DNA from 4 places in the Paenibacillus sp. FSL H7-0323 genome. Region 2 is predicted to be linked to each of the others. Evidence: riboswitches for the same ligand, from Rfam matches in the RefSeq annotation. Region 2 holds a riboswitch; each other region holds the start of a gene.
The links. Region 2 has a riboswitch for cobalamin ahead of metE (5-methyltetrahydropteroyltriglutamate--homocysteine S-methyltransferase). Riboswitches for the same ligand answer to the same signal wherever they lie in the genome.
Positions count from the first base shown of each region.

Region 1: it holds a riboswitch for cobalamin, as region 2 does, so the genes downstream of both, MHH89_RS26010 (S-layer homology domain-containing protein) here and metE (5-methyltetrahydropteroyltriglutamate--homocysteine S-methyltransferase) in region 2, are expected to answer to the same signal.
Region 3: it holds a riboswitch for cobalamin, as region 2 does, so the genes downstream of both, MHH89_RS24445 (anaerobic ribonucleoside triphosphate reductase) here and metE (5-methyltetrahydropteroyltriglutamate--homocysteine S-methyltransferase) in region 2, are expected to answer to the same signal.
Region 4: it holds a riboswitch for cobalamin, as region 2 does, so the genes downstream of both, MHH89_RS26680 (DUF4430 domain-containing protein) here and metE (5-methyltetrahydropteroyltriglutamate--homocysteine S-methyltransferase) in region 2, are expected to answer to the same signal.

Region 1 covers NZ_JBBODB010000001.1:5,803,790-5,812,104, reverse strand. Annotated here, with positions in the region: gene MHH89_RS26010 (S-layer homology domain-containing protein) at 1-2,732, opposite strand, end outside; cobalamin riboswitch at 2,896-3,096, opposite strand; gene MHH89_RS26005 (cellulase family glycosylhydrolase) at 3,439-5,160, shown strand; one part of gene MHH89_RS26000 (IS3 family transposase) at 5,269-5,902, shown strand; one part of gene MHH89_RS26000 (IS3 family transposase) at 5,902-6,827, shown strand; gene MHH89_RS25995 (transposase) at 6,904-7,197, opposite strand; gene MHH89_RS25990 (hypothetical protein) at 7,219-7,800, opposite strand; gene arcC (carbamate kinase) at 7,993-8,315, opposite strand, start outside.
Region 2 covers NZ_JBBODB010000001.1:2,949,368-2,957,682, reverse strand. Annotated here, with positions in the region: gene MHH89_RS13490 (response regulator transcription factor) at 1-612, shown strand, start outside; gene MHH89_RS13485 (sensor histidine kinase) at 609-1,616, shown strand; gene MHH89_RS13480 (ABC transporter ATP-binding protein) at 1,702-2,472, shown strand; gene MHH89_RS13475 (FtsX-like permease family protein) at 2,447-4,396, shown strand; gene MHH89_RS13470 (DedA family protein) at 4,414-5,037, shown strand; gene MHH89_RS13465 (undecaprenyl-diphosphate phosphatase) at 5,088-5,948, shown strand; cobalamin riboswitch at 6,048-6,253, shown strand; gene metE (5-methyltetrahydropteroyltriglutamate--homocysteine S-methyltransferase) at 6,409-8,315, shown strand, end outside.
Region 3 covers NZ_JBBODB010000001.1:5,426,543-5,434,857, reverse strand. Annotated here, with positions in the region: gene MHH89_RS24460 (hypothetical protein) at 104-271, opposite strand; tRNA gene MHH89_RS24455 (tRNA-Thr) at 505-576, opposite strand; gene MHH89_RS24450 (MTH1187 family thiamine-binding protein) at 670-978, opposite strand; cobalamin riboswitch at 1,357-1,591, shown strand; gene MHH89_RS24445 (anaerobic ribonucleoside triphosphate reductase) at 1,834-3,819, shown strand; gene nrdG (anaerobic ribonucleoside-triphosphate reductase activating protein) at 3,816-4,331, shown strand; gene MHH89_RS24435 (ribonucleoside-diphosphate reductase subunit alpha) at 4,387-6,720, shown strand; gene MHH89_RS24430 (ribonucleotide-diphosphate reductase subunit beta) at 7,005-8,036, shown strand; gene ssuE (NADPH-dependent FMN reductase) at 8,217-8,315, opposite strand, start outside.
Region 4 covers NZ_JBBODB010000001.1:5,977,267-5,985,581, forward strand. Annotated here, with positions in the region: gene MHH89_RS26675 (GAP1-N2 domain-containing protein) at 1-2,127, shown strand, start outside; cobalamin riboswitch at 2,255-2,457, shown strand; gene MHH89_RS26680 (DUF4430 domain-containing protein) at 2,628-5,192, shown strand; gene MHH89_RS26685 (methyl-accepting chemotaxis protein) at 5,395-7,101, shown strand.

The DNA.
Region 1 (8,315 bases), 2.9 Mb from region 2:
TTATTAATTGTAAGCTTATCCACGGACAGGGTTACATATGGTTTCGATGGAGTGGTTTCGCCACCATTGTTGCCACCATTGTTGCCGCCATTTCCTTCACCATTTCCGCTACCACCGTCGCCATTACCATTACCACCGTCGCCGCCAGGTGTTTGTACTGCACTGGAAGCATACGCAATGTAGTCAGTGAAGTGATTGGTTTTTACAATTAAGTCATTTCCACTATCATAGGCATACTCAGACTTACCGCTTGCAAAACCTAAGTCATCACTTGCAAATTTTTGAATGGCATGAGGGGTGCCATTTTGAATATAAGCAGCTTCTTTTCCTTTAAGGTCCTTAAAGGTTAACGTAATAAATTGACTGAATTCTACTCTTGCACTACCACCCATGGAAAATGCTTGAAGAATGTTATCAAGCTTCTTGTCCCCAGGAATAATCTGATTCACACTATCTTTTAGTGCAGATTCTGCACCGGTTAAAGCTGAAATCAGTTCAATCGCAGAGGCATCCCCACTTGTAACTTTTGCACCCTTAGGAATGACTACAGATACGTTACCTTTTATGGCCTCTATCTGAGGAAGGTCGCTGTTACTTGGTAAATTGACACTAACCTTCGATTGATTTTCTTCCGAAATAGCTACTGTGATTTCTTTGTTGCTATCTCCAGTGCTGATCGGAACGATATAATCATTAGCGTCATTTGGGATTTCAACTTTCGGGTTCTCCCCAGAAGGTAACGGAAGTTCTTTCGGACCCTCTGGTTGCCCAGGCCCCGGTTCTTCTGGTTGTTCCAGTTTCACATCATTCATATCAAAGAGACGGTTGCTATGATTGATCAGACGATCATAGGACACAAGTGCATACGTACCTTGGTCCGTTGCCATATTGTCTACTTTGCCTGTGAGGATATGCTTAAATCCACCCTCAGGTGCAGCAAAGCTAAGTAATGCATCAATAAGCGAATTTCCACTTTTAACAAATCTAGCGTCAGTGTGCGGATCTACGCCTACACCAGTTAAGGCTACAATTACCTGCGAGATACTCTCGCTGCTAGTGCTTCCCCAGCTTGTAAATCCGCCTTGATTGTTTTGGTTATCGGACAGCCATTGGATGGCCCGATCCACGGCAGCTTTTACATCATCACGGGTTGCATAATAAGGTGCAAGAGCTTGCATCGCCATCGCAGTCATATCGACATCGGCTTTGGTTACGCCTAATGCCCAGCCACCAGCTTCTGCTGTACCTTTTTTAACCTCTTTATCTAAAATGTACTGAACTAGTTTTTCTCTTGTGGTCTGTTCTGTAACTCCATCAACTACAGGAATCTCATAGTTATGGCTATCTAGCGCAATCAGAGCAAAAATCGGACCATTATTGCCTTGCTTTTGGATATATTGATAATCAGCGAGTGCTTTTCTCAGATCATATCCCGCAACATTTGTGATATCTTTTCCGATAGAGGTAAGTCCTAATATTGCTCTGGAATTCTCTGTGCTTTTATTGGCGTCGAGTTTTCCATCCTCTTTAATGATTGATGCTATTTTCGTTGCTACATTGTTGTAATAAAGATCGTAATAACCGTTAGGTACTGTATAGTTCGCCCGGGCCAGAGAAAGGATCGACCATTCTCCGCTGCCTGTTCCAAACGTTGGATTCTTTACAGTATTTAAAATATAAGCAAGGTTTTTATCTAACTGTTGTTTGACGGCAACTGAAGTTTCCAGTTTGTAAGTAACCTGATAAGTTACATTTGTTTTGTTTCCAGCTCCGTCAAGAGCCGTTACAGTAATTGCATTACTGCCTGAATTCAGAGTAGCTTTATACTCCCCATTTGCAGGTGATAAAGTAACTCCATTCAGCTTCACTTCTGGAGTAATGTCACTATATACATTGTCTGTGACAGCTACTTTGAAGCTTATTTCTTTATTGGATACTTCCTGTTTATCTTGTATGCCACTTACTGTAATAACAGGGGGTTCTATGTCTAATGCATTATTAAGACCGACAAGCGCATGATCTACACTTATTTGAGAGCTTGCCATGTTTTCGAGCACGGAATAGGCTTCATAAACTGCCGATTGCACTACTGGTCTGTCCAAAATAGTTTCTTTATTAGGGGCACTGTTAATCTCGGCGATTTCCGCAGTTAAAGCATCCTTATTGGCAAGTTGAACTGGGATTTCCCCCCAGCCGCCAAGATCAGAACCATAGCCATAAGTGGTGAACTGAGTTCGAATGATGTCACCGTCTTGAGGCTTATAATCGGTCATCCCAAACGGAGGAAACACATTATTTACTGCATACATCCAACCCGACATGGAGGTGTAGTCAAACTGACTTAACCACTCGGGGTCTGCTTTAGTGCTGACTGTATTCCCATCGGCTGAAATCATATCTAAAATATATTGTGGAATATTGACTTCGCTTCTGCCACTATCTTTAACTTCTGATAAATAAAAACCACTATCTATATTTCCTAAATATCTATAATTCCCATCACCTAGCGCACGTGTTATTAAAGATGCGCCATTATCGCCTTCATAAATCGGAACTTTAATAGGTTCCTTAATATACCCTTGGCCTAAGGTGAATTTCTCTACGGATACAGATACATACCCTTTAAGGGTAGAGCTTGCTCCATCTGCTTGAGCCGGGATTACACTTGTAGAGAATGTCGTAATAAATACAGCTACAATAAGTAACCACGCTAAAAACTTATTTTTCTTCATTTTTCCATAACCCTTCCCTTCATACCTATGATAAAAAACAGAATAAACTTTCTCATAACCACAAAAAAACCACTCAACATAAACGTCAAGAGGTTAAGATAGTGAACCACAGTAATAGCTGGCAAACACTATTCAAGCACCTCTCTATCGATCGTAGAGTTTGATGGTGTAACAGAAAAAGGCAGATATTCTGGCTCAAGTATCATCACCCTTGCTGCCTTCCCAGTTTCCCAGTGGCATTTTGCAAGGACTCCTCTTTCACAGCGGCGGGACCGCGCGGGATTCACACCCGCTTTCCATTTAACCAATCTATGATTGTACTTCCGCAACATTCATAGTTGGCACCTATTTCTAATTTTAAATTTTCATGCTTCATCATATCTAATATATATGCTTTTGTCATGTTATATTTCTTTTTTGTATAACGGGCAGCTAGAGATAATCCTATTGAATAACCAATTTCTACGAGTAGGGTTATTCAAATAATTTCTTTATCCAACTGTGGGGTAAATTAATTTAAATCACTAATTCTTATATGAATTTACCACAAATTAGTAAGGTACTCGCTAAGTGTATTCTATGTTAGGGTATATCAAGAAAGCGTTTACAAAAATAACACTGGAGGTGTTTGCGTTCATTTAACCACCAAGTACAGCGTCAAAGCCAGGTCCAAGCATCCTAAATTTATCTCACAAAGGAGAATTCAATGACTACGCGAATCCAGAAATCCTTCTTATCATTGACACTTGTCACCGCTCTTCTGCTCTCTCTGTTCTCATCCATGGCCGCAGCTGCAACTAAGGACGAGCAACAAGCTAAGGCAGCGCCAAAGAGTAAGATCCAATCCTATGTAGACGAAATGCAGCCCGGATGGAACCTCGGCAATACTTTAGATGCTACAGGTGAGGATGAAACCTCCTGGGGCAATCCACGTGTGACCCAAGAACTTATTAAAAAGATCGCCGCTCAAGGCTATAAAAGCATTCGGATTCCTGTGACCTGGGATACTCACATGGGTGCGGCACCAGACTATACCCTAGAAAAGGCCTACCTCGACCGTGTGGAAGAAGTTGTCGGCTGGGCACTGGACGCCAAGCTTTATGTCATGATTAATGTCCATCATGATTCCTGGCTATGGGTAAGCCATATGGAAGAAAAACACGATGAAACGCTGGCACGTTATAATGCAGCCTGGACTCAAATTGCCGATCGCTTCAAGGACAAATCCGATAAGCTGATGTTCGAGAGCATAAATGAGCCTCGGTTCACCGATGGTGGAAGCACAGACGAAGCAAAAATGGAGCAAATGCTTACTGAACTTAATAACTCTTTCTATCAAATCGTGCGGAAATCCGGTGGGAAAAACGACCTCCGCCCACTTGTATTACCTTCATTAGAGTCTTCACCTACGCAAACAAGAATGGATCATCTCTATAAGACGATTACGGCTCTGAACGATCCAAATATTATTGCGACCGTTCACTTCTATGGCTTCTGGCCTTTTAGTGTGAACATTGCCGGCTACACCACATTTGAAAAAGATACAAAAAACGATATCACTCAAACTTTTGATAACGTTTACAATACATTTGTAGCTAAAGGCATCCCTGTCATCGTCGGTGAATTTGGTTTACTCGGGTTCGATAAAGACACGGGTGTGATTGAACAGGGCGAGAAGCTTAAATTCTTTGAGTATCTGACTTATTATTTGAAAGAAAAGAAAATGACTTCCATGCTCTGGGATAACGGGCAGCATTTCAACCGTAAAACTTATAAGTGGTCTGATCCTGAACTCCACAATGTATTAATGTCTGGTCTGAAGGAGCGTTCCTCCAGCACCGAAAGCGATTTGGTCTACCTAAAAAAAGGTGCACAAATCAAAGATACCAAGGTTAAGCTAAACCTGAACGGCAATAAGCTAACCACCATTAGTGCCAACGGAAAGTATCTGACCAAAGGTAAAGATTACACCTTAAATGGTGAGGAGCTCACCCTCAAAGCCACCCAACTCAAAAAGCTCACAGCTTCCCAAAAATACGGTGAAAATGCCGTGCTGACTCTGAAATTCAACAAGGGTGTTGCGTGGAGACTTAAGGTCATTGTGTATGACACAGCTAAATTAAGCGATGCAAAAGGCACGACTGAATCCTTTGCCATTCCGACCACCTTTAATGGTAACCAGCTTGCCACAATGGAAGCTGTATATACCGCTGGTGGCAATGCAGGTCCGCAGGACTGGACTCCATTTAAGGAATTCGGCAATACCTTCTCACCTTCTTATAACACTAAAGAAATCAAGCTGCTTCCCGCGTTCTTTAAAGATGTTAAAGACGGCGAGGTTATCCTGAAGTTCCACTTCTGGAATGGGGATATTATCACCTACAAGATCACGAAGAGCGGAACAAACGTTGTAGGAAAGTCCTCTTAAGCATCGGTCCTGTTAACAACACAAATAGGGGTGTCCCTTCATGATATGCTCCCCATATAGTAGACAGGTGAAATAATAAAAACCTGTCGCTGTATGGGGAGCATTTTTATGGAACAAAAGAAGTTTACAGCACTGGAAAAGTTAACGATTCTCCAAGAAATTGAACGGGGCGACATTGGTTTGAAAACTGCGGCCCGGAAGTATGGAATATCCAAAAACTCATTAGTGAAGTGGCGGCAACGTTATCAATTGTATGGATACGAAGGGCTGGAAGTCCGAAGCTACAATCGTACATATTCTGCAGAACTTAAACTCCATGCCGTTAAGGACTATCTCGAGGGAGGATTGTCGCAAAACCAAATCATCTGCAAGTATAAGATTGCAAGTTCAACCCAACTTGCCAACTGGATTAGGAAGTATAATGGTCATAGCAACAGCTTAACAGCTCATTCAGGAGGAACTAAAGCTATGACCAAAGGACGCGTAACCACTTGGCAGGAACGGATAAATATCGTGCTGTACTGCCTTTCGAACAGAGAAGACTATGCGAAGACGGCAAGCCATTTTCACGTGTCTTACCAACAAGTATATAGCTGGGTAAAGAAGTACGAAGCTGGTGGTGAAGAGGCGTTACGAGACGGTAGAGGACGCACTAAAGCGCCTGAAGAACTTACGGAAGCAGATCGCCACAAACTCGCGATGCAAAAACTGGAATACGAGAATGCACGCCTGCGTGCGGAGAATGCTTTTCTAAAAAAGTTAGAGGAACTCGAAAGGAGGAGACGTTAAGGACCATTCGCCAGGTGAACATTTACCTGGCCATTCAGGCCGTTCAGCAGGAACAGTCTTGCTCCATTCGGCTTTTGTGTGACATCGCAGGGATTTCACGGTCAAGTTATTACAAATGGTTGAATCGCAAACCCAGTTCTCGAGAGGCTGACAACGAGAAACTGACAGAGGCTATGCTCCTCTTGTATGAGAAGGTGGAGCGAACCTTTGGGTATCGCCAATTGACCCTGCATTTGCGCAGACAAATGGATAAATCTATTAACGCAAAGCGAGTGTACCGGCTGATGAAATGCCAAGGCATCCAGTCAGTCATCCGCAGAAAGAAAAAGAAGTATGTAGGCTCCACGCCTCAGCAGGTTGCAGAGAATGTGCTGAACCGTAATTTTGAGGCTGAAGCTCCAAACCAAAAATGGGTAACGGATGTAACGGAATTCAAATACGGAAACGGCAAGAAGGCGTATTTAAGTGCAATAAAAGATCTGTATGACAAGTCGATTGTTGCTTACGTTCTGGGTCATTCCAATAATAATTCGCTAGTTTTTAACACACTGGAATTAGCTTTGAAGGCAGCACCGGAGAACCGAACCTTACTCCATAGCGACCGTGGTTTTCAGTATACCTCTCTGCATTTTAAAAAGATGCTGGACGATGCAGAACTGAAGCAAAGCATGTCCCGAGTAGGCTGCTGCATTGACAATTCGCCGATGGAATCCTTCTGGGGAACATTGAAATGTGAGAAGTACTACTTACATTCCTACCAGACCTTTGAAGAACTCCAAACAGATATTGATACCTACATTCATTTTTACAATAACGAACGGTTACAGGCAAAACTAAACGGCCTCAGTCCCATTGAATTTAGGACTAAGGCCGCTTAAACTACTTTTATTTTTTTTGCTGTCTACTTGACGGGGTGCAGTTCATCAGGGAACATCCCTATTTGTATTCTACCTATCACATATAAACCTCATCATACGAAATTATCATCAACCGATAAATTAAATATACGCCAAGATAGGCTCCGGTAATAAGAAACATTGGATTCAAAAATATCGCATGGATCGAGGTCATAAACACAGCGCGATCTCTTAATATCTCGTAAATCGCCAAGGCGGAAATATTTCCAAAGATAATCGCACTTAAGACCGAAACAACATTAAAAACCATACGCCACTTTATCGATTTCCCCTGTAACATCAGCATAACAATGGGAACAAGAATACTACCAAGTACGATTAGAAATTTCATCCAGCTCACCTCGGTAAATTTTTAATCGTCCAATTCCACACTTTCGATTTGTCCATCTGCATTTACCGTCCACTCGATTTCAACGCCATTATTCAATCCGAGCTTGTCTTCATCTTCAATGACTATATGATCAGGAATCGTTAAGGTTTGCTCTTTACCGCCCTCCACTTGAACGGTAACCTGTTTACCCTTAACCGCAGTGATCCTTCCGTCATATTCAATCTGCTGCAAAACAATCTTTTGATTCGGATCTGTAATGGTGACCCGCTTGCCTCCGTCAGTTAGCAGCTCAACCTTTTTATGATAGTTATCTTTTAACGAAACCTCCTTGATAACTCTCTGAACGCTAACCCCCTCTGGAAGTTTCCCAGTATTTGAGCCGGGTGACGCAGATGTTAGAGGTTGTTCTGTTGCGTTATTCGTAGGTACAGGTGTAGTAGCTTCTGCAGAAGGTGCTGCGGTTTCTACTTGAGCTGTTGGAGTAGGCACTTGAGTCTCATCCGCTGCTTTAGTGCATCCACTTAGCAATACCGTACATGCACAAATACAACAAAGAATTGTAGCCCTGGTAAAACGTTGTGTTGTTCCTTTATTCGATATCATCTTTTACCCCCGCATTTTAATGTATTTTTTTCTCTATAGTGGACATAGTTTTACCTCTTATCTTCCTTTTATTCACCAGAATATGGCCATCTGAAAGCAACAGTTAGATAACAATTCATGAATATGTCAAAAAACCGCCCTGATTTAGATCAGTGGCGGTCTCCATGAAATGATGAGATAAATTAGATCTTATTAATTTACAATATGTGTGCCAGCCTGTTGGCTCATCGCAGCTTTCATATTTTCCGGATTGGTAATGATAACTCTGCGTCCCTCTTTTTTCAAAAAGCTAAGACTTGCTTCAATTTTAGGCTGCATACTGCCAGCAGGAAAATGACCCTGCTCCGCATATACCAACATTTCTGCCGCTGTAACTTCTTCAAGAGCCTTCTGCTCAGGCGTACCGAAATTCACACATACCTGAGGAACTCCTGTTGTAATGATAAGAGATTCTGCATCGATCTGTTCGGCCAGCAGACTTGTAGCAAAGTCTTTGTCAATGACCGCATCGATAC
Region 2 (8,315 bases):
GTGAGTGATTTTGAGCGGGTCCGCACTCAGTTTGAGGCGTTCACGCCACATCTGGCACTCCTTGATGTTAATTTGCCAAAATACGATGGTTATTACTGGTGCCGCCAGATTCGCGGAATTTCAACCTGCCCTATTCTTTTTATATCTGCCCGCGATGGCAAAATGGACCAAGTAATGGCGCTGGAAAATGGAGCCGACGATTATATCACTAAGCCTTTTGATTACGAAATCGCGATGGCCAAAATCAAAAGTCAGCTGCGGCGCGCCTACGGCACCTATGCCGGTGGGAATAATGAACGCACACTAAACGTTGCCGGAATGACGCTGGATGTAGAGCGGCTAATCCTTACCCGAGGCGAAGCTAAAGTGGACTTAAGCCACACGGAAGCCAAGATACTAGATGAGCTAATGCAAAAATCAGGTGCCATCGTTACCCGGGACAGGCTGCTCGAAAAAATCTGGGATGATCAAGCCTTCGTGGATGAAAATACCTTAAATGTATATGTTACACGTGTACGCAAAAAACTTGCCGCTCTCGCTATCACAGATGGACTACAAACCGTGCGCGGTCAAGGCTATCGTTTGATTCCGAATTGGGGGGATGAGGAATGAAGTTGTTATTACGGGAACAGTTCCCCCTGATCGTGGTCTATCTAGCCCAGCTAGTCCTGATCACATTAGTGTATCGGCTGGATGGAGGCAGCAGTCTGAATGTAAGTTTATATGCCGCGCTGCTCAGCACTTGTCTACTGATTGGCTACCTCGCTTACCGTTACGTCACCAATCGCACGTTCTATGAACGTTTGGAGACTACGCCCTCCTCTCTCGATGAGGCAGGTGGCCCTACACAGGATTCTCCGCTAGCCGTAAGCTTGCGAGGTTTACTGGGGTCGCAATTCCGCCTCTACAAAAATGATTTGCACAGCTACCGCCACAAATTAGAAGAGCATATTCACTTTATTAATCAATGGGTACATGGCATGAAGACGCCGTTGTCTGTCATTCATCTGATCATTCAGGATAAGGATGGCCCTCCTTTTACGGCAATTGGTGATGAACTGGATCGTCTGAAAAAAGGACTGGATACCGTGCTTTATACGGCCCGTCTGGATACTTTCGAGCACGATTTTTATGTGGAACGGCTGAATTTGGAGACCATCGTACGTGGTGTGACCTCTGAGCAGAAGCGTCTTTTTATTCGAAAAAGAGTATTTCCAGCTATACAAATAGATGAGCAGATTACCGTAACCACGGATGAAAAATGGCTCACTTTTGTCCTTACGCAGCTGATTACGAACGCTGTACGTTATACGACAGAAGAGGGCAAACATGTTTATTTCCAAGGGATGGTCACGGAAGATAAGCAGACTGTGCTTGAGATCCGGGATGAAGGAGTAGGCATACCAGCAGGAGATCTGCCGCGCGTGTTCGATGCTTATTTTACCGGGGTGAATGGACGAACCTTCCAGGAATCTACGGGGATGGGTTTATATCTCGTGAAGCAGATCTGCGGCAAGCTTGGACATGAGGTGAGTATCCGTTCCGAAGAAGGAAGCGGGACCACCGTGCGGATTGTATTTAGGGAGCAGCATATAACAAACCTTACAAATGTGTAAGGGCATTGTAAGTTTCAGAAATAGCAGCCTATGTGTACACTTTGTATAATGAAGGCAATCCAGTCGAAAGAAGGAGAGGTAACACTTGCCCATTCTAGATGTTCATAATTTATCAAAAATATATGAGGGTAAAGTGTCCACTCAGGCGCTGAATCATATCCGCTTTTCTGTAGAAAAGGGGGAGTTTGTTGGCATAATGGGTCCATCCGGGAGCGGGAAAACAACGCTGCTCAACACGATTGCCACCATCGACCAACCGACCTCCGGTCAGATTCTGATCAACGGCCGAGATCCTAATCTGCTTAGCAGAAAAGAAAAGGCGCTTTTTCGCCGTCATGAGCTAGGCTTCGTCTTTCAGCATTTTAATCTACTGGATACGCTCACTGTAGAGGAAAACATCGTATTACCTTTGACGCTTGCAGGTGCTCGTGTCCCAGAGATGGAGAGCAGGCTGAAAGAGGTCACTACCTTGCTTGGCATCGAATATTTGCTGAAGAAGCGCACGTACGAGGTCTCAGGCGGACAAATGCAGCGGGCGGCTATCGCCCGGGCGATGATTCATCGTCCATCGTTAATTTTGGCGGATGAGCCCACAGGCAATCTGGACTCCAAAGCCTCAGGGGAAGTCATGAATATGTTGACAGAGGTGAATAAGGAAGAAGGAGCTACGGTGCTGATGGTCACACATGACGCAGTGGCTGCAAGCTTTTGCAACCGGGTCATCTTTATTAAAGACGGACGTTTCTATAGTGAAATGTACAAGGGCAGTAATAGAGGCGCTTTCTTCCAAAGTATTATTGATATGCTGTCTCTGCTTGGGGGAACCAGCCATGACCTTTCGGCAATTCGCTTATAGGAATGTAACACGTAATAAACGCAAATATGCAGCTTACTTTGTCGTCAGTGCTTTTTCGGTGATGATCTTTTTCGTGTGCGCTTTGTTTATTTACCATCCGGATATTTCAAAGAGCTTAATTTATAGTACGGCGGCTCATACGATGATGGTGGCAGAGGCAATTATTTATGTCTTTTGTTCTTTGTTCGTGCTCGTATCCGTTGGATCTTTCCTGCAGTCGCGCAAGATGGAGTTCGGAATTTTATTGATGCATGGAATGACGAAGAGACAGCTGAACACCATGGTTTTTCTGGAAAATATGATGATCGGCACCTCTGCCATCCTGACAGGTACCCTTCTCGGGTTACTTCTGGGCAAATTATTTTTGATGATCGGATCTACTTTTTTGGGAATTCCCCTGTTAACCTTTCATCTCCCATGGCAGGCACTTGTGCTTACGATTTGCAGCTTCGTGTTATTGTTTTTTCTGATATCGCTTTGCACCTTTGTTTTTATCGGCAATGAGTCACTGATGCGTCTGTTTCAGGGAGAGCGTAAGGCAGAAGAAGAACCCAAAGTATCCTTTGTATTATCTATTATTTCTGCTGTACTGCTGATCAGTGGTTATTATATGGCGGCTACTGCAAAAGCTGCTTCCGTAGAGAAAGTCATGTTTCCGGTCGTTGCGATTACGGTTATCGGGACGTATCTCTTTTATACCCAGCTAAGTATTTGTTTGGTTAAGCTGCTTAAGGACATTCGGCACTTGTATTGGCATCGTACGAATATCATCACTTTATCCGGTTTGTCCTACCGCTGGAAAGAGAATGGCCGAATGTTTTTTATGGTGACGATTGTATCCGCAGTCTCCTTCACTTCCGTAGGGGTATTTGCATCGATACATACACTTTCCAGAGAGCTGAAATTGGATTATCCCGCAGCAGTGGGTTATGTAGCCAAAGGAAATCAGGCGGATGTACCCTTTGATCAGCATCTGAACGAAATTAAGGAAGAGCTCAAGACGCACGAACTCCCTTATGAGGCGCTTAGTATCCCGATTAAATATGCTGAGGTTGAAGCTCAGACTGGACCCGATCGCACTTTACGCCTTCCCTTGATTGCTTTCAGTGATTATAATCTCGCCCTGCAACGTGCAGGGTTCCCAACAGATGAGCGTGCTCTGGTGGGTAACGAAGGTCTGGTGATGATTGGTTCACAGCGTGATCGCAGTTTAACAGAAGGCAGAGTAAAAGCGGTCTATTCCTTGCAGCAAGGACTTGCCATTAAAGAAATAGGTTATACCGAGCAAGTTCCCATCGCCGAATATTTATTGCCGGAGCTGGATGGTAGAGATGGCGGGGATTTTAGTGGTGTCGTGATCAGTGATGAGCTCTACAGCGCTATTGATCCCGTGCAGACGGATCTTTATACAGGTTTTTATGTAGAGGATTTTCCACAGACGGTAGGTATCGCTGCTGATCTTGCCCATAAAGGCAAACAGTCCTATGAAAGTGATTCTCCGTATGCGATTGTGATCAGCGGCACGCTGTTTGAGCTTCAGAAAACATTGTATAACACAATGCTTTTTGCTTCCTTGCTGGTGGGTACTGTCTTTTTTATCGCGGCAGGCAGCTTTCTTTACTTCCGGTTATATACCGATCTTGATCATGATCGCAATCAATATTCCACTTTGTCCAAGATGGGACTTACGGATAAAGAACTCAATCGAATAGTTACGATTCAGCTGTTTTTGTTGTTTTTTGTGCCGGTCGGAATAGCTATTTTACACAGTGTGTTTGCCTTTATTGCGCTTCAACGGTTGTTCTACTTATCTATCGCAACGGAGACAGGCGCGGTGTTACTCGGATATTTGGCTGTTCAAGGACTATACTTCTTTTTTATTCGCAGCCGCTATTTACGCAACCTGAAGAAGAACTTGATATGAGAAATGGGGGTAACAAGATGCAAGCATGGATTACAGATTTTATGGAGCAGTTTGGTTACTTCGGTATTTTTCTGATGCTGGCCTTTGAAAATATATTTCCACCAATTCCTTCAGAAGTGATCCTGCCCTTTGGAGGATTTATGACGACTACGACGAGCTTGACGATCCCTGGTGTAATCATTGCTGCCACGGCTGGTTCACTACTGGGTGCAGTAATTCTCTATTATATTGGCCGATTATTGGATGTGAGCCGGTTAGAGAAACTGGTTGAACGCTGGGGTAGCCTAATTAGGGTCAGTAAAAAAGATATCCACAAGGCTGACGCCTGGTTTGATAAATATGGCTACTGGACTGTATTGTTTTGTCGGATGGTTCCGCTGGTCCGCAGTCTGATTTCGATTCCGGCGGGAATGTCGGGCATGAAATTTGGAGTATTTATGATCTTCACAACGATTGGCACATTGGGATGGAATTTGCTGCTTGTGCTTATTGGCGCGGCTTTAGGAGAATCCTGGGAAGACATTGCTATGTACATGGACGTGTACTCCAATGTAGTCTATGTACTAATTGCTGGCGGATTAGTTATTCTTGGGTTTCTGTACTTCCGCAAACGCAGCCGGAGAATGAACACTGAGGGCTAAGCGGGTAGTGGACTGATAATAGAAATGACTATTAAAAAGGAGGGAAACACATGGAGCTATTAACGATTATTAAAGCCATTATTTTGGGGCTTGTTGAAGGTTTAACCGAATTTGCTCCAGTATCCTCCACGGGTCATATGATTATTGTTGATGATATGTGGCTGAAATCACAGGAGTTATTTGGACAATATACGGCAAATACCTTCAAAGTAGTTATTCAACTGGGTTCAATATTAGCGGTTGTTGTGATCTTTAGAAATCGGTTCATTGATTTGTTAGGCTTAAAGCGTTTCAGCCGTAAGCAGTTGGATCCTGTAACAGAGGAGCTACCGCAGTTGGAGCAGGGCGGGCATCTCAAGCTGACTCAGGTTCTGGTAGGGTTAGTGCCTGCAGGTGTGTTAGGTGTTCTGTTTAATGATTATATTAATGAGCATTTATTCTCTACCTCAACAGTGTTAATTGGTCTAGTGATTGGGGCTATATTAATGATTATTGCCGATCTGTTTGGGCCGAAGAAGATCAGAACTGAGAGTGTAGATCAGATTACATACAAACAGGCACTTGGTGTAGGTCTTGTACAGTGTTTTTCGTTATGGCCTGGATTTTCACGCTCGGGCTCGACGATTTCTGGTGGCGTACTCCTCGGGATGAGCCATCGTGCCGCTGCTGATTTTACGTTTATTATGGCAGTACCCATCATGGCAGGTGCCAGTCTGTTGTCACTGATGAAAAACTGGCAATATTTCACCATGGACGCGTTGCCGTTTTTTATTGCAGGCTTTATTAGTGCCTTCCTATTTGCGCTGTTATCGATGCGTTTCTTCTTAAAACTGATCAATCGTATCAAGCTCTTACCGTTTGCTATATACCGTATAATTCTTGCTGCTGTAGTATATTTCGTATTTTTCTAAGTCCGTTATAAGGAATCGATATAACAGAAGCCCCAGTAATCTATTGCAGATTGCTGGGGCTTTCACGTATGATGACATCAGATTAAGACACTCAAATGATGAATGATATCGGAGACAGGTGCTGACCGGAAAATAGTAATTCGGTAGGCTTAATAGGGAAATTCGGTTCGAAGCCGATGCGGTCCCGCCACTGTAACGGAAGAATCTCGAGCAACAGAGGTCACTGGCAATTTACTACTGCTGGGAAGACTGCTCAAGATGTTGACGCCGCTAGCCAGGAGACCTGCCTGTTTCAACAGCACTGCTTCACCTACGGAAGATAGGGAGGTGTTAGACGTTAACCATGGGTATATCATGGGCGTCTTTCCCTTTGACTTTTTTAGGGAAGGGCGCTCTTTTTTATAGGAAAGCAAGTAGCTTTGGAGTTTGAAATAAGAGATGGAAGAGGGAGTGTATCGAGATGACGAATAAAGTAAAAGTAAGCAATCTTGGATATCCGAGAATCGGAAAGAACCGCGAATGGAAAAAGACACTGGAAGCCTACTGGCAGGGGAAAATAAATGAGGAGCAATTCCGCTCCGAAATGGCAGCAATTCAGCTGCAGCATTTGAAGACCCAGCAAGAGGCAGGAATTGAGCTTATTCCGGTGAATGATTTTACTTTTTATGACCATGTGTTGGATACGGCTGTTATGTTTGGAATTGTACCTCCACGGTACACGTATGATGGCGGCGACATCGGGCTTGATCTTTATTTTGCAATGGCCCGTGGTAATGCTGAGGCTACTGCCTGTGAGATGACCAAATGGTTCAATACGAACTATCACTATATCGTTCCAGAGATCGGCACACAAACACCACGCCTGACTGAAAATAAACCTCTAGCGGCTTATCGTTTTGCTAAATCGCAGGCAGGGATTGAAGGTAAACCGGTACTTTTAGGTCTGTATACCTTCCTTAAGCTGTCCAAAGGTTACGCAGCGGCAGATATCGCCAAGATTGCTGCACGTTTTGTTCCAGTCTATGTTCAACTGCTACAGGAACTAAAGCAAGAAGGGGTAAGCTGGGTACAAATCGATGAGCCAGCGATTGTTACAGGCATAAGTAAAGAAGAATTAACACTGCTTAACTCGATATACACAGAAATTGCCGGCTCCGTGCCGGGCTTGAATATTATTTTACAGACGTATTTCGAAGCTGCTGAACCGTTGGAAGCACTGCTAGAGTTGCCTGTTCAAGGCTTGGGTCTTGACTTTGTGCACGATGGTGGAGCGAATCTGGCTTCTATCGAACGTCTTGGCTGGCCGAAGGACAAATGGCTGGGTGCCGGAATTATTGATGGACGGAACATCTGGCGTTCCGATTTAGACGCTAAGCTGCAACTGGTAGAAAAGCTCAGCGTTCATGTGCCGCTTGATCGTCTTATTCTTCAGCCTTCTTGCAGTCTGCTGCATGTCCCAGTCACCGTTCAAGGTGAGGTGAAGCTGAAGGCGACTGTTAAGAATGCGTTAGCTTTTGCCGATGAGAAGCTTGCAGAGCTTAGTCTGCTCGGAGCAGCCCTCGCAGATAAAGTAGAAGCTTCTAAAGCAGCGCTGGCCGCTAGTCGTGAAGCTATTGCAGCATTCCGCGCACTACCTGAGCGTGGCCGTAAGGATGTGGCGGAGCAAGTGCTTGCACTTGCAGCTTTGCCTGACCAACGCAGTTTGCCTTTTGCTGAACGCTTAAAGGTGCAGCAAGAGAAATGGCAGCTTCCACTTCTGCCAACCACTACAATTGGTAGCTTCCCGCAGACAGTAGAAGTGCGTCAGGCGAGATTGAAATGGCGTAAAGGGGTCTGGAATCAGGAGCGTTATGATGGATTTGTTCGTGAGCAGATCGCGGATGCAATTACCTTCCAAGAAAAGCTAGGTCTGGATGTTCTGGTCCACGGTGAGTTCGAGCGTACAGATATGGTGGAGTTTTTCGGAGAAAAGCTGGACGGATACTTGTTTACTAGTAATGGCTGGGTTCAATCCTACGGTTCCCGTTGCGTTAAGCCACCGGTGATCTACGCGGATGTTGCATTTATACAGCCTATGACTGTTAAAGAAAGTGTCTATGCACAATCGTTGACGAAGCTTCCGGTTAAAGGAATGTTGACGGGTCCTGTAACTATCCTCAATTGGTCATTTGTACGTGATGATCTCAGCCGGGAAGAGGTAGCCAATCAAATTGCTCTTGCCCTTCGCCATGAAGTAAAAGCGCTAGAAGATGCAGGCATCGAAATGATTCAAGTGGATGAGCCGGCTATACGTGAAGGACTTCCGCTTAAGGCAGAAGACCGTGAGCATTACCTGAACTGGGCAGTGAAGTCGTTCCGCGTTGCTAC
Region 3 (8,315 bases), 2.5 Mb from region 2:
TGTCTTTTTTATTTTTATAGTAATTACCATCTAACCGATCTGCCCCCGCAAGAGAAAAGCAGCTTATGCTGCACCTCCGCCACATCCTTCATTCTGATTGCTGTCAGCTTGCGACACGCCTTCCATCTGCTCGACAGTGACCACTAGTCATACCGTTTTCATTACCGATTTCGCGCCATGTCTTATCTTCCTTGATACGTTTCTCCAGAAGAACAGGGAACAGCAGGGGCTGTCCATCATATTCGACTTCAGGAAAGATTAGGCCATTCATCAATAAATATCACTCTGGATACTTATTCACATGTTCTCCCCAATCTGCAGGAAGCGGTGCCCCGATGTATCGGAGATTCTATTCTAGGAACCCGAAAAGAAGTGGAGAAAATTGACGAGACACCCACTTTAATCGACTAAAGGTTAGAAGAATGTTAGAAGTTGATGCTTGTACAAAAAAAAGGCGCAGTTCCAAAAACCCGGGAACACGCGCCACTATCGACTTTGTAAGGATGCTGGTGAAGGGAATTGAACCCCCGGCCTACGCATTACGAGTGCGTTGCTCTACCCCTGAGCTACACCAGCTTAACGCTGTTTTTCTGTCAAACAAAAAATATTATACAACTTTCAGCCAGAAACGCAAGCCTATTGCTCCCTGTTTTCCGCCCTCCTAAACTGCTAATCCACCTGTAGCTTACGCTCCACAGACTCTAACTTTCCACGGCTAGTAGAGGGTTTATCGCGGCGGTCGTCTATTTTAAGTGAGGTAGAGACACGTTCTGCACCTGCGGAAAAAGGAGACTCATGCAAAGCTTCTACCGCGGCAAAAATGCGTTGCAGAGGCCCTTCGATGATCGTCCCCATGGACGTAAGTTCATAAGTAATCCCTTCTACTGTCTTCAGCACCCGCTGCATATCCGCAACATAGCTGCTAAGACTGGTACTGCCTGTTCCAATTGGAATAACTGTAACTTCAGCAATAGGCATGAGAATACCTCCTCGAAATTTTATAGTAGCTGTCTCCTTCCATTGTAACAATTCCACCGCTCTGTCACAAACTAAGCAAGATTATCCTCCCTTATCTCTTCTATTTCTTCTGATTACTCCAAAATATGACTTTGGGCTAAGGGTATTTTCTCATGAGCAAATTCTAGGGTCATCTGCACTATATTTATGGACTCTTTGTGGCATCTTTTCGGACAATTTATGAATCATTTCGCATCTCCCTGTGGATCAATTGTGGATTACTTATGGACAGCCTGTGGATCATTTGTGGAGTACTTTTAAAGAACCCGCTCCCCGCGCGGGTTTTCTAAAAAACTGTTTACAAACACAACATCTTGGGTTATTTTTATCTAACGACAACAAAATATAGTGGAGACAGGCGCTTTGATCCTTAACCGGATTTAGAGCTTAATAGGGAAGCGCGGTGAGAATCCGCTGCGGTCCCGCCACTGTAACCGGATGGCCTTCTTAAGCTTCTGGGAAGCTTGAGAATCCACATCTCCCGGCAAATGCCACTGAGGGTTAGGAACACCCTTGGGAAGGCGCCGAGAGATCCCACGGAAGCCAGGAGACCTACCTGTTTCGACGACACCAACTATTGATGCCTGCGAGGAACAGGGATGGTGTCCGCATGCGGTCATCTACGTAGAGACCTCTGCAAATATCCGTGTGGATATTTACATAACGCATCGGGCATTTTCTGCCATCCTCGGGTAGGGGATGCTTTTTTTATGTAATCTGAACAAATATACGACTGCTTATAGCAGTCCAACTTCTTATGGATATATGGATTTGATGATAGATGTTTTTCTTTTATACTGAGAGGAGAGCTGTACAATGACGTTGTTGGAGAGACAATTTAATGGAGTAGAAAATGCACGGGAAGTTCTTTTAGAAGAGCTCATTGATTTAGGCCGGGATATTATCGACAGTCGGGATATGGACCTATTGCGCGAGAATGCCAATTTGAATGGAGAGAGTTTCTCCGGTAAAATGAGCAAGTTCGGCAGTGAATATTCAAAATGGTACGCCCGCAATTTTACGATGCCGCCACAGCTAGTGCAGGCTATTGATGACAATGTCGTCTATGTGCATGATCTGGATCAATACGCGATTGGAACGACGAACTGTATTTTTATCCCGTTTGATAAACTTCTCCGTGAAGGTTTCAATACCGGCAACGGCAGCGTTCGTCCTCCGAACTCAATAATGACAGCTATGTCTCTGGTAGCGATTATTTTCCAATCCCAGCAAAATGCTCAATATGGTGGTGTATCCGCCAATAAACTCGATTACGATCTGGCACCTTATGTAACCAAATCCTTCGCCAAGCTGTTCCGCAAGGGTCTGGATTATTTTGAAGAAGGACAAGCTGACGAATCTTTGGGCGAGATTACGATGAGCCGGACCGATCTGGCGGAGTCATATCCAAGAGCGTTCCGTTTTGCACTAAAGGAAACCGAAATCGAAACCCTGCAAGCGGCTGAAAGTATGGTACATAATCTGAATACCATGTCCAGCCGATCCGGTGGACAAATACCGTTTACCAGCATCAACTACGGTACTTGTACTTCACCAGAAGGTCAGCTTGTGATCAGTTCTCTGCTAACCGCAACTATGAACGGACTTGGCAGCGGAGAAACACCAGTGTTCCCGATTCAAATCTTCAAATGCAAGCAAGGAATCAATCAACAGCAAGGCGATCCTAACTATGAACTGTTCCTAAAAGCAGCTGAATGTTCTGCGCGCAGACTATATCCAAACTTCGCTAATCTGGACGCTCCGCTCAACTTGCAGTATTATGATCCAAGTGATCCTGATACGGAGTTCGCTACAATGGGCTGCCGAACCCGAGTGCTCGGTGACCGTTTTGGGCGTAATCATTGCTCTGGGAAGGGCAACCTTTCCTTTAATACACTAAATCTGGTTCGGCTAGGTCTGGCACACGGCACAGTAACAGGCAGACGTACCGTCGCAGACGAAGCTGGCTTCTATGAAGATCTAAATCATTATATGGATATTGCGCTGGAAGGACTTCTCCATCGCTTCCACATCCAAACCGCACAAAAAGCTAAAGCTTCCGATTTCATGATGCGAGAAGGCGTTTGGGAAGGCGGCGAACATCTTGCACCCGATGACACTGTAGGCGATCTGCTGAAGCATGGCAGTCTGTCTCTTGGCTTCATCGGTATGGCGGAATGTATGAAAGCTATGTACGGTAAACACCATGGCGAGGATATGGAAGTTCATGCCAAGGCGCTGGCTATCGTGCGTCATATGCGGGACTATTGCGATCGGAAAAGTGAGGAACTGGATCTTAACATCACCCTGTTCGCAACTCCAGCAGAAGGTTTGTCCGGTAAATTCACCAAAGTTGACCGCAAGGTACTGGGTTCCATTCCGGGCGTAACCGACCGTGAATATTATACGAACTCTTTTCACATCCCTGTATACTTCGATCTGGGTGCTGCTCAGAAGATCAGCTTGGAAGCTCCTTTCCATGAATACTGCAATGCCGGGGCTATTTCTTATGTCGAATTAAACGGCAATGCCCGCAACAACCCATCGGCTTTTATCAAAATCATTAAATATGCGCTCGAACAACAGGTCAGTTATTTCAGCATTAACCATCCGATTGACCGCTGCTCCAGCTGTGGATACGAAGGCGTAATTGGGACAAACTGTCCTTCCTGCAACGCACATGAGAATGACGTGCACATCCGCCGTTTGCGCAGAGTTACAGGTTATTTAACCGGCGACTATCAGACCCGCTTTAATGCCGCCAAACAAGCTGAAGTACGAGATCGCGTTAAGCATCTATGAATATTTGCGGTTACTATCCGGAGTCGATTAACGAGGGAGAGGGCATGCGGGCCGTTCTCTTTCTCAGCGGCTGCCGCCATCGTTGCCCGGGATGTTTTAATCCCGAGACATGGAACTTTAAATATGGAGAAGTCTTCACCTTAGAACGACAACATGAAATCATCGCAGAAATCGCCGCTAACCCTTTGCTGGATGGTCTGACACTGGCAGGCGGCGATCCTTTTTTCTCAGCAGAAGAGTTGCTGGGGTTCATTCATGAGCTTCGCACTGTACTGCCAGGGTTCTCAATCTGGATTTACAGTGGTTATACGTACGAAGAACTTACAGCCCTTCCCGGTACGCCGGAGTGGAATCTACTTAAACAGTGTCAGGTGTTAATAGATGGAAGATTTGTAGAAGAACTGAAAGATACTACGCTTCTCTACCGGGGAAGCTCCAACCAACGCATTATCGACATTCCGGCCAGCATGAACGGCTCGGAGGTCTTTCTGTGGCAGCCTGCTGCGCTATAATATATCAATTTTTGATATTGAAAATTAATTTGAAATAAGAAGGGATGAACTAACTATGCCGCAATTCGTAGTAAAACCGGATAATCGCCAACTGGCTTTTGATGAGAACCGTCTCTCCGTCTACGCTGACCGTATTCTGGAAGGTCTCGATCAACTAAATAAAGAAACTTTGCTGCGTGGAGTGAATTCCAAACTGCGTCGTGACTCGGTAAGCGGAGAAGAAATCAGCAATGCCTTCACCATGAGCGCTCTAGAGCTTGTAACAAAAGAAGAGCCTAACTGGAAGTTCGCAGCTGCCCGCGCCCTTCTGACTACCCTTTATAAAAAAGCTGCCGTTCATCGCCGCTACAAAGCTTATCCAGAAGAGCCTTACGGTGAATTGTATCCACTAATTACGGATCTCGTGAAAAAAGGAATCTATCGCGAAGAACTTCTAAGTCATTACACCAAAGAACAAATTATCGAACTAGGCGGGTGTATCGATTATACACGCGACCTTTTGTTTGACTATATCGGTCTGCTTACGCTATCCGACCGTTATTTGGCGCATGATTTTGACGGCCGTGTAATGGAGCTTCCACAAGAACGTTATATGATTATTGCTATGTACCTGATGCACCGTGAGCCAGCTGAGAAACGTCTTGAGCTTGTAAAAGAAGCTTATTGGGCTATGAGCAACATCTATATGACTGCTGCTACACCTACAATGTCCAATGCCGGCAAAAAGGTCGCTGGACAACTATCCAGCTGCTTTATTGATACTGTAGACGATTCCCTAGAGGGTATCTTTGACTCCAATACAGACGTAGCACGTCTAAGCAAAATGGGTGGCGGCATCGGCGTTTACCTTGGAAAAGTACGAGCACGTGGTTCGGATATCCGTGGCCACAAGAACACAAGCTCCGGCGTAATCCCTTGGATTCGCCAGTTGAACAATACAGCAGTCAGCGTAGACCAGTTGGGCACACGTAAAGGTGCTGTAGCTGTTTATCTTGATGTATTCCATAAAGATATTCTCGCTTTCCTCGATCTTAAGCTGAACAACGGTGACGAGCGCATGCGTGCACATGACGTGTTCCATGGCGTCTCCCTGCCTGACCTGTTCATGGAAGCTGTAGAATCGCGCAGCCATTGGAACCTCTTCTGCCCTCACGAAGTGAAAAAGGTCATGGGCTGGACAGATAAAAATGGCCGTCCACTAGGATTGGAAGATTTCTACGATGAAGAGCTTGGCAAAGGTACTTTCCGTGAAAAATATGCTGAGGCTACAGCGAACCTGGAATTATCCCGGATCACTGTTCCTGCGATCGACATCATGAAACGGATTATGAAATCACAGCTAGAAACAGGTACACCGTACATGTTCTACCGCGATACCGTGAACCGGACTAACCCAAACCGTCATCAAGGTATGGTTTTCTCCTCCAACCTGTGTACAGAAATTATGCAGAATCAGTCTGCAACAGTTATTGAGCAAGAAGAATTAGTAACTAAAGATGGCCAGACCCGTATCGTTATTTCCAAAATCCCTGGCGACTTCGTAGTCTGCAACCTGAATTCGATTCACTTAGCACGGGCGATTCCAGCTGGCGTATTAGAAAGACTTGTTCCGATCCAAGTTCGTATGCTTGATAACGTAATCGACATTAATAATATTGAAGTTCTGCAGGCACAATACACGAACAGCCAGTACCGCGCAGTAGGTCTCGGCACATTCGGCCTGCATCACCTATTGGCACTCAAGGGCATTCGTTGGGAATCCGATGAAGCCGTAGAATATAACAATCATTTATATGAACATATCAACTACCTGTTGGTTCGTTCGAGCATGGAGCTTGCCCGTGAAAAAGGCCGTTATCCGAAATTTGCTGGATCCGATTGGGAGACTGGCGCATACTTCACTTCCCGCGGTTATGTTAGCGGTGAGCAAGAAGGTAAATATGTAACGACTGAGCAATGGCGCGAGCTGCAAGAAGAAGTAGCTAAGGACGGCGTACGTAACGCTTGGATGTTCGCCATTGCGCCGAATGGATCTACATCGATTATTGCCGGCTCCACCGCCAGCATTGATCCGCTGTATGAACTGCTTTCCTATGAAGAAAAAACAACTTATAAGATTGCTAACCCAGCACCGGATCTGTCCGACAAAACGATCTGGTACTATAAGACAGCATTTACGATTGACCAAAACTGGTCGATCCGCATGGCTTCTGCTCGCCAGCGTCACGTCGATCAAGGCCAAAGCTTCAACCTGTATGTCCGTCCTGACATCAAGGCTACCGAGTTCCTGGAACTGCATCTGAATGCCTGGAAGGGCGGCTTGAAATCAACTTATTATGTGCGTAGCCGTGCTTTGACTATAGAAGAGTGTGAATCTTGCGCTAGCTAATTATCTTAGTGCCCTAAATAGAAAAACGATGATGAATTTCGTAACTGCGAGGAATGTTTGGGCTTCCGGCCGCTGTTGTCATCAGAGGTCTTGATCTTTACCGCTATTAGCGGATGACATCCGATGACAGCATATGCTTTCGATGCGAGCTTTCCTACGGAAAGCTTTCGGGCGAACGCTGACGCTCCTACAGCTCCAAACTTCCTCTCCGTTACTCCATCACCGTCTTTCTATGAACAAGACACCAAGAAAGATTACCCGCGCAAAAAATGGAGGGATAAGAAATGCAATTACAAAAGATTTTTAATACTGAAGCACCTAACCAATCCACACGCATTATCGACGGTGAATGCTCAGGTATTCTGAACTGGAATGATATTCGCATGCCTCATATGTACAAGCTGTATAAGGTGCTGCTGCTTAATCACTGGATCGCGGATGAAATTCCAATGTCCAAGGATGCGCAACAATTCCCGATGCTGGATGCCGAGGAACAACGCGTATTTAAGATTAATATCTCCCTACTCGCTGTGCTGGATTCGATGCAGACGATGTTCGTGAGCGACGTGAAGCGTTATTTCACCGATTCCTCTTTGGAAGCTATCTCCGCTATTATCGGGCAGCAAGAAGTGGTGCATAACCAATCCTATTCCTATGTTCTTTCCTCTATCGTGTCGGAGAGTGAGCAGAAGGAAATTTTTGAATATTGGAAAAAAGACCCTGTCCTGCTGGAACGTAATCAGTTTATCTCTGATATTTATCAAGAGTTCCGTGATAACCCTACGAGACAGACCTTTTTCCATGCGCTGGTAGCAGATCTCATCTTGGAAGGAATTTTCTTCTACAGCACTTTCGCCTTCTTCTACAATCTGGCCCGTGACCAGAAGATGATGGCGACTAGCCAAATGATCTCTTATATTCAACGTGACGAGAATCAGCACTGCTACTTCTTCGCAGAAGTATTTAAGCAGCTGCTTGTAGACTTCCCTGAGCTGAACACCAAAGAAAACATGGATTACGTATACCGTACCATCGACCGCGCGGTAGAGCTCGAAACCAACTGGGCTTATTACACACTTACTAACGTGCGTGGTATTGATCTTAACGAGCTTAGCGACTACATCAAATATACAGCGAACAAGCGTCTGACTTTGATGGGTATGGAAAAAGCTTATCAAGGTGTTGACGTTAACTGTATGCCTTGGATCAAACCCTTCTCCGATGATGCGCTTAATGCTACCAAAACTGACTTCTTCGAAGCTAAGTCCCGCAACTATGGTAAGGTTGGCGACGATAACGGATTCGACGATTTGTAAGACCGGATATATAACGATCCCTATATAAAAAAGAGGCCATTTTCTACTTTCTTAGTGAGATGGCCTTTTTGCTATAGCTTATATAATGCAAAAAGCGCCCCTCTCCCCTGGTATCAGGGATGAAAGAGACGCTTATACGTTTGTTATTAGCACTAAGCACAGAAGGCATGCTACTTAGTCTTATGCCTTGCGTTCCACACGATGTGTAGTTTCTTCTGCAAGCTCATCTAATGCATCGTTCAGGCGCAGCTTCAGCTCCTCAGCAAGCTCTACCACTCC
Region 4 (8,315 bases), 3.0 Mb from region 2:
AATCCAGGAGATATTAACGACTTCGTAAGCTTCGCCGATCAGATTCTGCGTGGAGAGAGTCCTGAGCACAAGCTATCCCTTTCTTTCTATAATGAGCTGGCTATATTTTATGAGATTGAGCAAGGGAACGAGCATTTATATACGGAAAACAAGAGTGCGGTGCTAAGTGGTTTGCTTTCTTACCTTAAACCAGACGGTGCAATTCATTCTAGAATCCGCTTGAATGATATTTTCTTAGAACGGTTTGACCGGGAATTTGATCTGATTCGGCAAAGAAATGTGCCAGATCCGGCGATTATGGAATGCTTTAAAGAGTATTTTGTACTTAAGGATCACAATTACAGGGTCAGAATCGTGGATTATTTCATCAATGGGATGCTTCATAGTGTGGAAGCGGGCCGCAAGGATATTTTGAGTGCTGCTTACGGGATCATTGAGAGTAATGATGAGTTAAGTGCAGCTTACTTCCAGCGCGTGATGTCTGAAACTTATTTCCGTAAGCAGCTACTTGAGCCTTATATGGAATCAAGACTAGCTGCGGCGTCCAGATCTGCGGATATTCTGAGCTTTGTGCTCCATTGGGGGCGGTTCCTGCCAGTGGCGTTAGAGCAGTCTTTTGCTCAAAATGCTGTGAAGGATTATTTGCTAGAAAAGCTCCAGCTGGAGCATGATCCAGTGGCTTCTGTGGCGGAAATTCATGAAATTGTAGATAAGGCAGAAAAAGATCGCCGCAAAGGAACAGGAGTTGCTCCTAAGGCACTCTCCCTAATGCAGGATCTTGCTGCTTCAGCAGATAGATTCTTACTGAACCGCTTATCGCTTTCTGATATGACGCAGGAGGAGCTTCTGGAGGTAGTTTTTTTACGGTATGGTAATGTTGTCGATTGGCAGCCGCCACTGGATAGGATTAGCAAGCAGAAAGAGAATGCGCTGCGTGCCGCTTACCGCTGGTTTGGTGAAGAGAAGCCGAATGAGGAGATTTTTACAGGATTGTCTCCGCAGGAACTAGACGATGTGCAGCTACTGGGTCGTCGTTTGCTAAAAGAGGCGCGTGTTCTGGAACCCTTTGAACGGCTTCCGCTAGCCTTTTACTATACAACTCAGCGTGAAGGGGGTCCGCTGGATTACGATGCGCTTCTGGAGCTGTTAAAGCGTAAAGCCGGTTCCGACAAAGAAATCATCTATCGGTTTTTTGCTTGGTCGCAAGGCAATCCTTTATTTACGGTTTCGAATAAAAAGCTGCAACCGGGTTACCGTAAGGCGATTCTGAAGTATTTCCTGAGCAGTGATCGTGAAGCGTTCAAGAATCGGGAATTCCGAAAGAACTATGTCGCGGCAGCTCGGCCTGCTCTGCAAAATGTGTACAATGAAGCCCGCTCCCAACTGGCTTCCCCGCTGGCGCGCTGGATCAGCCGCAGCCGATTTCGACTCTTAATCTCCGGCTCCATTACGGGTATTCTGGTGATTATTGCAATTATCGTATTCAGTATGCTGCGTCCGGATGATACGAAGACGGCTCTGCCGGGGACAAGCCCTGAGCCGACCCCTGTTCAGAGTGCAGGCAATATGCTGCCTCCAGCTTCAGTATACTTGAAGGATCAGAGCGTCGAAGGAGATAAGGGGAGCAGCATATTGGTGTTCACCTTCGCAAGTGCAGATGACTGTGTGCAGTTTCAACCGACTGAGATTAGTTTAATGTCTTCGTCTACAGAGATAGATAAAAGCTTTAAGGTCGCTGCTACAAATGGGACTTGTCCAGTGCCGTCAACGGATGGGACGGATGAGGGAAACGCTGCTGACGAGTCAGATGCCGCTGGCACTACTGGAGGAACAGCAGAAGGTGCAGATGCTACTAATGCTGTAGCTGATGCATCTCCGTCTCCTACGCCTTCCTCTAATACTGAGGACAGCACTGGGTTGCCTTCCGCAACAGCTGTGACTGAAGGTGAACAACCTTCCTATCAGGTTGAGGTTACATTGGAGCCTGGAGCGACAATTCTAGAGAAAAGTATGATCAAAGCCGGAAGATTTACATTGATCGTAGATCCCGACCCTAATATTCCACCAGCTTCTGATTCAAGTGCTGAACCCTCCCCGACTGCAAGTCCGGATGGAACAGTCGAATAACAAGCTTTCTGAACAGCAATAACTACCGGAAGGTGGCGTATTGCTGTTCATTTTTTTGCTGCCCATACTAAGCTTTTCTATAGACATGCTATGTATTAATAGATATGATTATGGATGTCAAAATAAGATACTACATACTGGAAAAGGTGCAGACTCTATCAATCTAGTCGTCTGCTTAAAAGGGAAGTCCGGTGCAAGAGTCCGGCGCGGTCCCGCCACTGTATGTGCGGAGCGTTTCTTCTATAAGCCACTGCCCCGAAGGTAGGGTGGGAAGGTGAAGAACAGCGATGAAGCATTAGCCAGGAGACCTGCCTTTTTCGTGAGCGTTTCTATTCTTCGTGGGGTAAGAATGTGGAACATATACAGATGGACTGTTGGCAGGAAGCAAGCGCCGCAGCCTCAATTTGTAATCTTCCCTGACCGCCCTCCAAAGGGGCGGTCTTTATGTTATGCGTCTTATTCCCGGCAGTACCCATTCTTATACAGAAAGAGGTTAAACAATGAAGAAAATCATGTCTTCCAAGTTTGTAGCACTTGGGCTGGCCTTATTCATGGTCATTTCAATTCTAGGAACATCTCTTGCTCCGGCGGGACAAATATTTGCAGAAGCGAGCGCTGGCGCCGGTCTGGAGGCAACTGCTGCGGAGCGGATTAATGTTGCGGATGCGACTTATGCGGCTGCAGAATATCTCTTGAAAGGTGGCGTGCAATCGGATTGGCAAGCCATTGGATTAGCGCAAGCAGGGTACAAGCTGCCGGCTAGTTACCTTTCAGAGCTTGAGAAAAAAGTAAAGGATGCAGCTGGCGATTTCACCAATGTAACCGATTATGCTCGAATCGTGCTCGCAGTGAGAGCGATTGGTGCAGATCCTACTAGCTTTGCTGGTAACGGAACGACTCCTGGCTATAATCTGATTGAGAAAATTTATAATAATAGCAAGCTCAGTGAACAGACGCTTAATAATCCGGTATATGCTTTACTTGCGCTGGATTCTGGTAAATATAATATCCCAAGTGACGCGAAATGGACGGCGGATAAGCTCCTTACGGAGATTCTCTCCAAACAGAATCCGGATGGGGGCTTTGCACTAACCTCAGGTGCAAGTGAGCCTGATATGACAGCGATAACCTTGACGGCTCTGGCGGCACATAAAAATAATCCCGAAGCCTACTTAGCAGGGCTACAAGCCGTAGCTTGGTTATCTACAGCTCAAGATAGCCATGGGGGTTACGGTGACAGTGCTGAAAGTAGCGCACAAGCAATCCTTGGACTCACCTCCTTCGGAGTTGATCCTAGTGGATTAGAATACACCAAAAACAAAGTGGATCTAATGGAGAACCTGCTTAGCTATCGTCTAGCTGATGGTAGCTTCACCCATAGCCGTGGTGGAAGCAGTAATATTCTGGCGACAGAGCAAGGTCTTCAGGCGCTGGTTGCCTATAATTTGCTATATAAAGGAAGCAACAGTAAGCTATACGATTTTTCCAAATCCTCCATTCAGAGCTCACTCATCTACGCTCCAGTAACGATTGAGGGACCACAGGCCACGTTGGCACAAGGGTACGCCTATGCTGGCAACGCACTTGGAGCGTTAGAGAAGCTGGCGCTTCAAACGAACTTGCCGATCACAAATCCTTCGGGCAGTTATGTGACTGGCATCGGAAGTATTGCTGCTGGAAGCTTTGGTGGTTATGACGGATGGATGTATGTTGTATCACGTGACGGAAAATGGATTAATCCCGATGTAGGCATGAGTGATTTTGTACTTAAAGATTCAGATCAGGTACTGGTTTATTATGCCGGAGATGACACTAAGCTTGTGGATTCCGTTACGCTTTCCAAAGCAAATCTTAAAGAGGGCGATTCCTTTACCGTCACTGTAACTAGTAAGACGTGGAAATGGGACGCTGCTACGAACACTTCCTCTCCTGTAACTGCAAAAGCTGCGGGTGTTCAGGTCCAAATTGGAGCTCAGACGGTAACGACGAATGCTAAAGGTGAGGCCGTATTCTCAGGAAATATGCCCGCAGGTGACTATACACTGACTGTAACTGGCTACCGTGAAGGCAAAGCCCCAACGATTGCTAAATATACAAAAGCTCTAAAAGTGATTTCTAAGAATGTAACAGCTTCGCTAACCGTTGAAGGCCCGGAAGGGTTGATTAGTGAGGGGACTTTGAAAGCCTCCAATGCCCTTGAAGCGTTGCAACAACTAGGGTCTACCGATGATTTTAAAGTAGATATCACCAAATCGTCTTATGGCAACTTTGTATCAGGTATCCATGGAGTTTCGCAAGGTACTTACGACGGATGGTGGAGCTTCGTGGTATCACGCGGCGGGGAGTGGATATATCCAAGTGTGGGTATGGATGCGTTCGAACTACAGGAATCCGATCGTGTGCTTGTCTATTATGCAGGAGAAAATACACAGGTTGTAGATGCTGTGGTGCTTTCCCCATCACAGCCAAAAGCTAATGAAGCTTTTACTGTAAAGGTTTCACAGAAAAAGTGGGTGTGGAATCAGGAAAGCTTCACTTCTGATCCGGTTATCTCACCGGCTGCAGGTGTGCAGGTTTCGGTTGGTGATAAGAAGGTAATCACGAATGAACAAGGTATGGCTGTTGTTGATGGGGGTCTCCCAGCAAATAGCTATACAATAACTGTTACCGGTTATGCTAAAGATAGCGTACCGAGCGTAGCGCGTTATACTCAGTCTCTGACTGTCGGATCGTCTGTTATTGCTCCAGCAAAAGCTACCGCTACCCTCTCAGTGATTGGAGATAGCCGGAAAGGAACCATCCTAGCCAGTACAACAGTAGCTCTAAAAGAGGGCGAAACGGCTTATAGCTTACTAGTCAGTCAATTAGGGACTAAGGTAGTATCATCCGGCAACGCTGGAAGCATCTACGTGAAATCTATTGACGGGTTGGCTGAATTTGATGGAGGTCCAAGCAGCGGATGGAAGTATAAAACGAACCGGGATGCGGATCCAAGCATCAGTGCAGACAGTTATATTTTGCAGAACGGTGATACTTTGTACTGGTACTATACCTCGGGAGAATAAGGAAGAGGAAGTTTGATTAGGCGGGCACACATGGATTCGGAGTAATAGCGGATCGGGTGCCCGCCCTTTTTTATTTGAGGAAAGTCGTTTTATGACAATATATACTTTTATTCGACACAATATTTTAAAAATCATCAAACTCTTAGCCCTTCCGACCGATAAAAATAGATAGATCATAAGATAATGTGAAGGCGGAGTGTAGATGAAAAATTTGAAAGTGAAATACAAAATAGGGCTGCTTTTGGTATTCGCAGTAATTATGGTGAATGCTGTAGGGGGCATAGGCATCATCACAATGAACAAAATGGCCGAAAAGACAAATGAGACATATAATGAAAATTTATTGCCTGTTTCTTACGTAGGGCAGATGCGTACGAATAATAGGGCTATTGAATCCTATCTTTTGGAGCGTTTGATTAGCGTTGATGCCAGCAAAAACAAAGAACTTTCTGAGAGTATCCAAGTGAAGGTTCAAGATAATAATGAACTTATGAACAAGGTGAAAGCGATTCAGTATAATGATCCTGCTATTGTAAGTAAAATCAAAGAGTATGAGTCCTTTTTGCCAGATTATCGTGCACAGCGGGATAACATTATAAAGATTGCTGATAGTAATCATAATCAAGAGGCCTATAAAGTATTTTCAGGCGAATTTAACGAATCCCGTGAAAAAATGATCAACCTGCTTAAAGGAATTAGTGATTCTTTGCTTAAAGATGCTGATGAACACAATTCAGGTTCCATGGCAACCGCTAAAAGCATGCGGGTAAACAATACCTTAATGATTACGTTCGCTTGGGTGATTTGTATCGTGATTAGTATTGCAATCATTCGACTGATAACAAAACCGCTTAAAGAACTGCAAGGACTAATGAAGCGGGCAGAAGATGGAGATTTGACCGTGGTAGCAACGTACACCGCCAAGGATGAGATCGGCCAAATTAACAGTTCATTTAACAATATGCTGCAGGGCTTGCGGAAGATGATGCAAGGCATTGCAGAGAGTGCAGAACTGCTGTCAGCTTCATCGGAAGAGATGAGCGCTAGTGCTGAGCAGACCTCATTGGCTTCACAAATGATCGCTGTATCTTCTGGAGAGATTGCTGCGGGATTTGATGAGCAGACAGAGAGCATTAACAATACAACACGTTCTATAAAAGCAATGACCAATGATATTGCAGCCGTAGAGGGCAGCAGCTATGAAATGTCGGATCTAATGGGAGTAGTTTCCGGTTCATCGGATCGTGGAGTAGAGGCTGTAGACCAAATCATTGTGCAGATGAAGGAAATTGACCTCAGTGTAACTCAGAGTCAGGAGATTGTTTCTAATCTAGGGACATTGTCACAAGAGATTAATACAATTATTACAACGATTAACGGTATTGCTACACAGACGAATCTGCTTGCGCTCAATGCTTCTATAGAAGCAGCACGGGCTGGTGAGCATGGACGGGGATTTGCTGTAGTTGCTGGAGAAATTCGTAATCTGGCGGAAGCAACTAGAAATAGTTCTTTGCGGGTTACAGATATTATTACACATATCCAAAAGCAAACCGAAAGCGCAGTAGAATCCATGGCTTTGGGTACTGAGCTAGTCACCAATGGCGTAGTTCAAAGTCATCTGGTATCTCAAGCTTTTCATGAGATTCAGACTTCCATTAAAGAAGCTACCTTACAGACAGCGGAGATTAGAGAAGCGGTTGCTCATGTCGCCATGGAATCACAAGGTGTGGCAGCAGCTATGGAACAGGTCAACGTTATATCTAGTAAAGGTGCAGAAGGTGTTCAGGACACAAGTGCAGCGAGTCAGGAGCAACTATCCGCAATGGAGGAAATGTCGGCTTCAGCTCAGTATTTAGCGGTGCTCGCAGAAGATCTGCAAAAGACATTGTCCAGCTTCAAACTATAGGCTTCATAATATTGTTAAAACCAGCAGAGCAGCGGTTCTCCAGTAACGGAGATCGCTGCTCTGCTGTTTGTGGTTATAGTAGATTGGGACAAGTACGAGCCAGCCGATCTCAGTTGGTCAAGGGGGAGGGATGTAAGCTGGTCTCAGTAGGTCAGGAGCGTATAGACGTAGGCTGGTTTCAGCAGGTCAGGGGGGAGAGATGTAAGTTGATCTCAGCAGGTTGCGGGCAAACATATGCTATGTGATCTCCAGCGACACTAGTGGAAAGACGGAGGCGTGGAAACAATAAAAACCTTGGAGATGATCGGTATGCTCGTACCCTGTGCCTCGTAACCTGTACCTCGTAACCCGTAACCCGTAACCCGTAACCCGTAACCCGTAACCCGTAACCCGTAACCCGTAACCCGTAACCCGTAACCCATAACCCGTAACCCGTAACCCGTAACCCGTACCCCTAGTGTTCCCGGCTGATCTCTAGTTTTTCAAACACACTGTCTACTTGATATTCCCCAGTTTAAGGTCATCTGCGTCCGATAGCGTGGGCTCATACTCATCCCCATATGCTATCGGACTCAGTAGCCGCTATTTGCCCATTTATCGCCTTTGTAGCAAAGTTTCGGACTCCAGTGCAACTATTGGTGTGGAAAACACTGGTAACTGGTGGTTATTGCACCAATAGCGGCTATGAGGTCCGATAGCATCCGAAATATAGCTAGATCCAGCAATTAAGGTCATCTGGATCCGATAGCGTGGGCTCATACTCATTCTAACTGGTTTGGCGGACACAGCAGACGCCATTCGCTCATTTAGTGGCTTGGGAGTGGAGTTTAGGACTCAGTAGCCGCTATTTGCCCATTTATCGCCATAGGAGCAAAGTTTCGGACTCCAATGCAGCTATTGGTGTGGAAAACACTGATAACTGGTGTTTTTTGCACCAATAGCGGCTATGAGGTCCGCTAGCATCTGAAATATAGCTAAATCCAGCAATTAAGGTCATCTGCGTCCGATAGCGCGGGCCCATACTCATCCCCACAGGCTATCGGACACAGCAGACGCCATTCGCTCATTTAGTGGCTTGGGAGTGGAGTTTCGGACTACACAGTAGCCGCTATTCGCATATTTGTCGCCATTGGAGCGAAGTTTAGGACACAGCAGCCGCTATTTGCCCATTTATCGCCCTTGGAGCAAAGTTTCGGACTCCAGTGCAGCTGGTG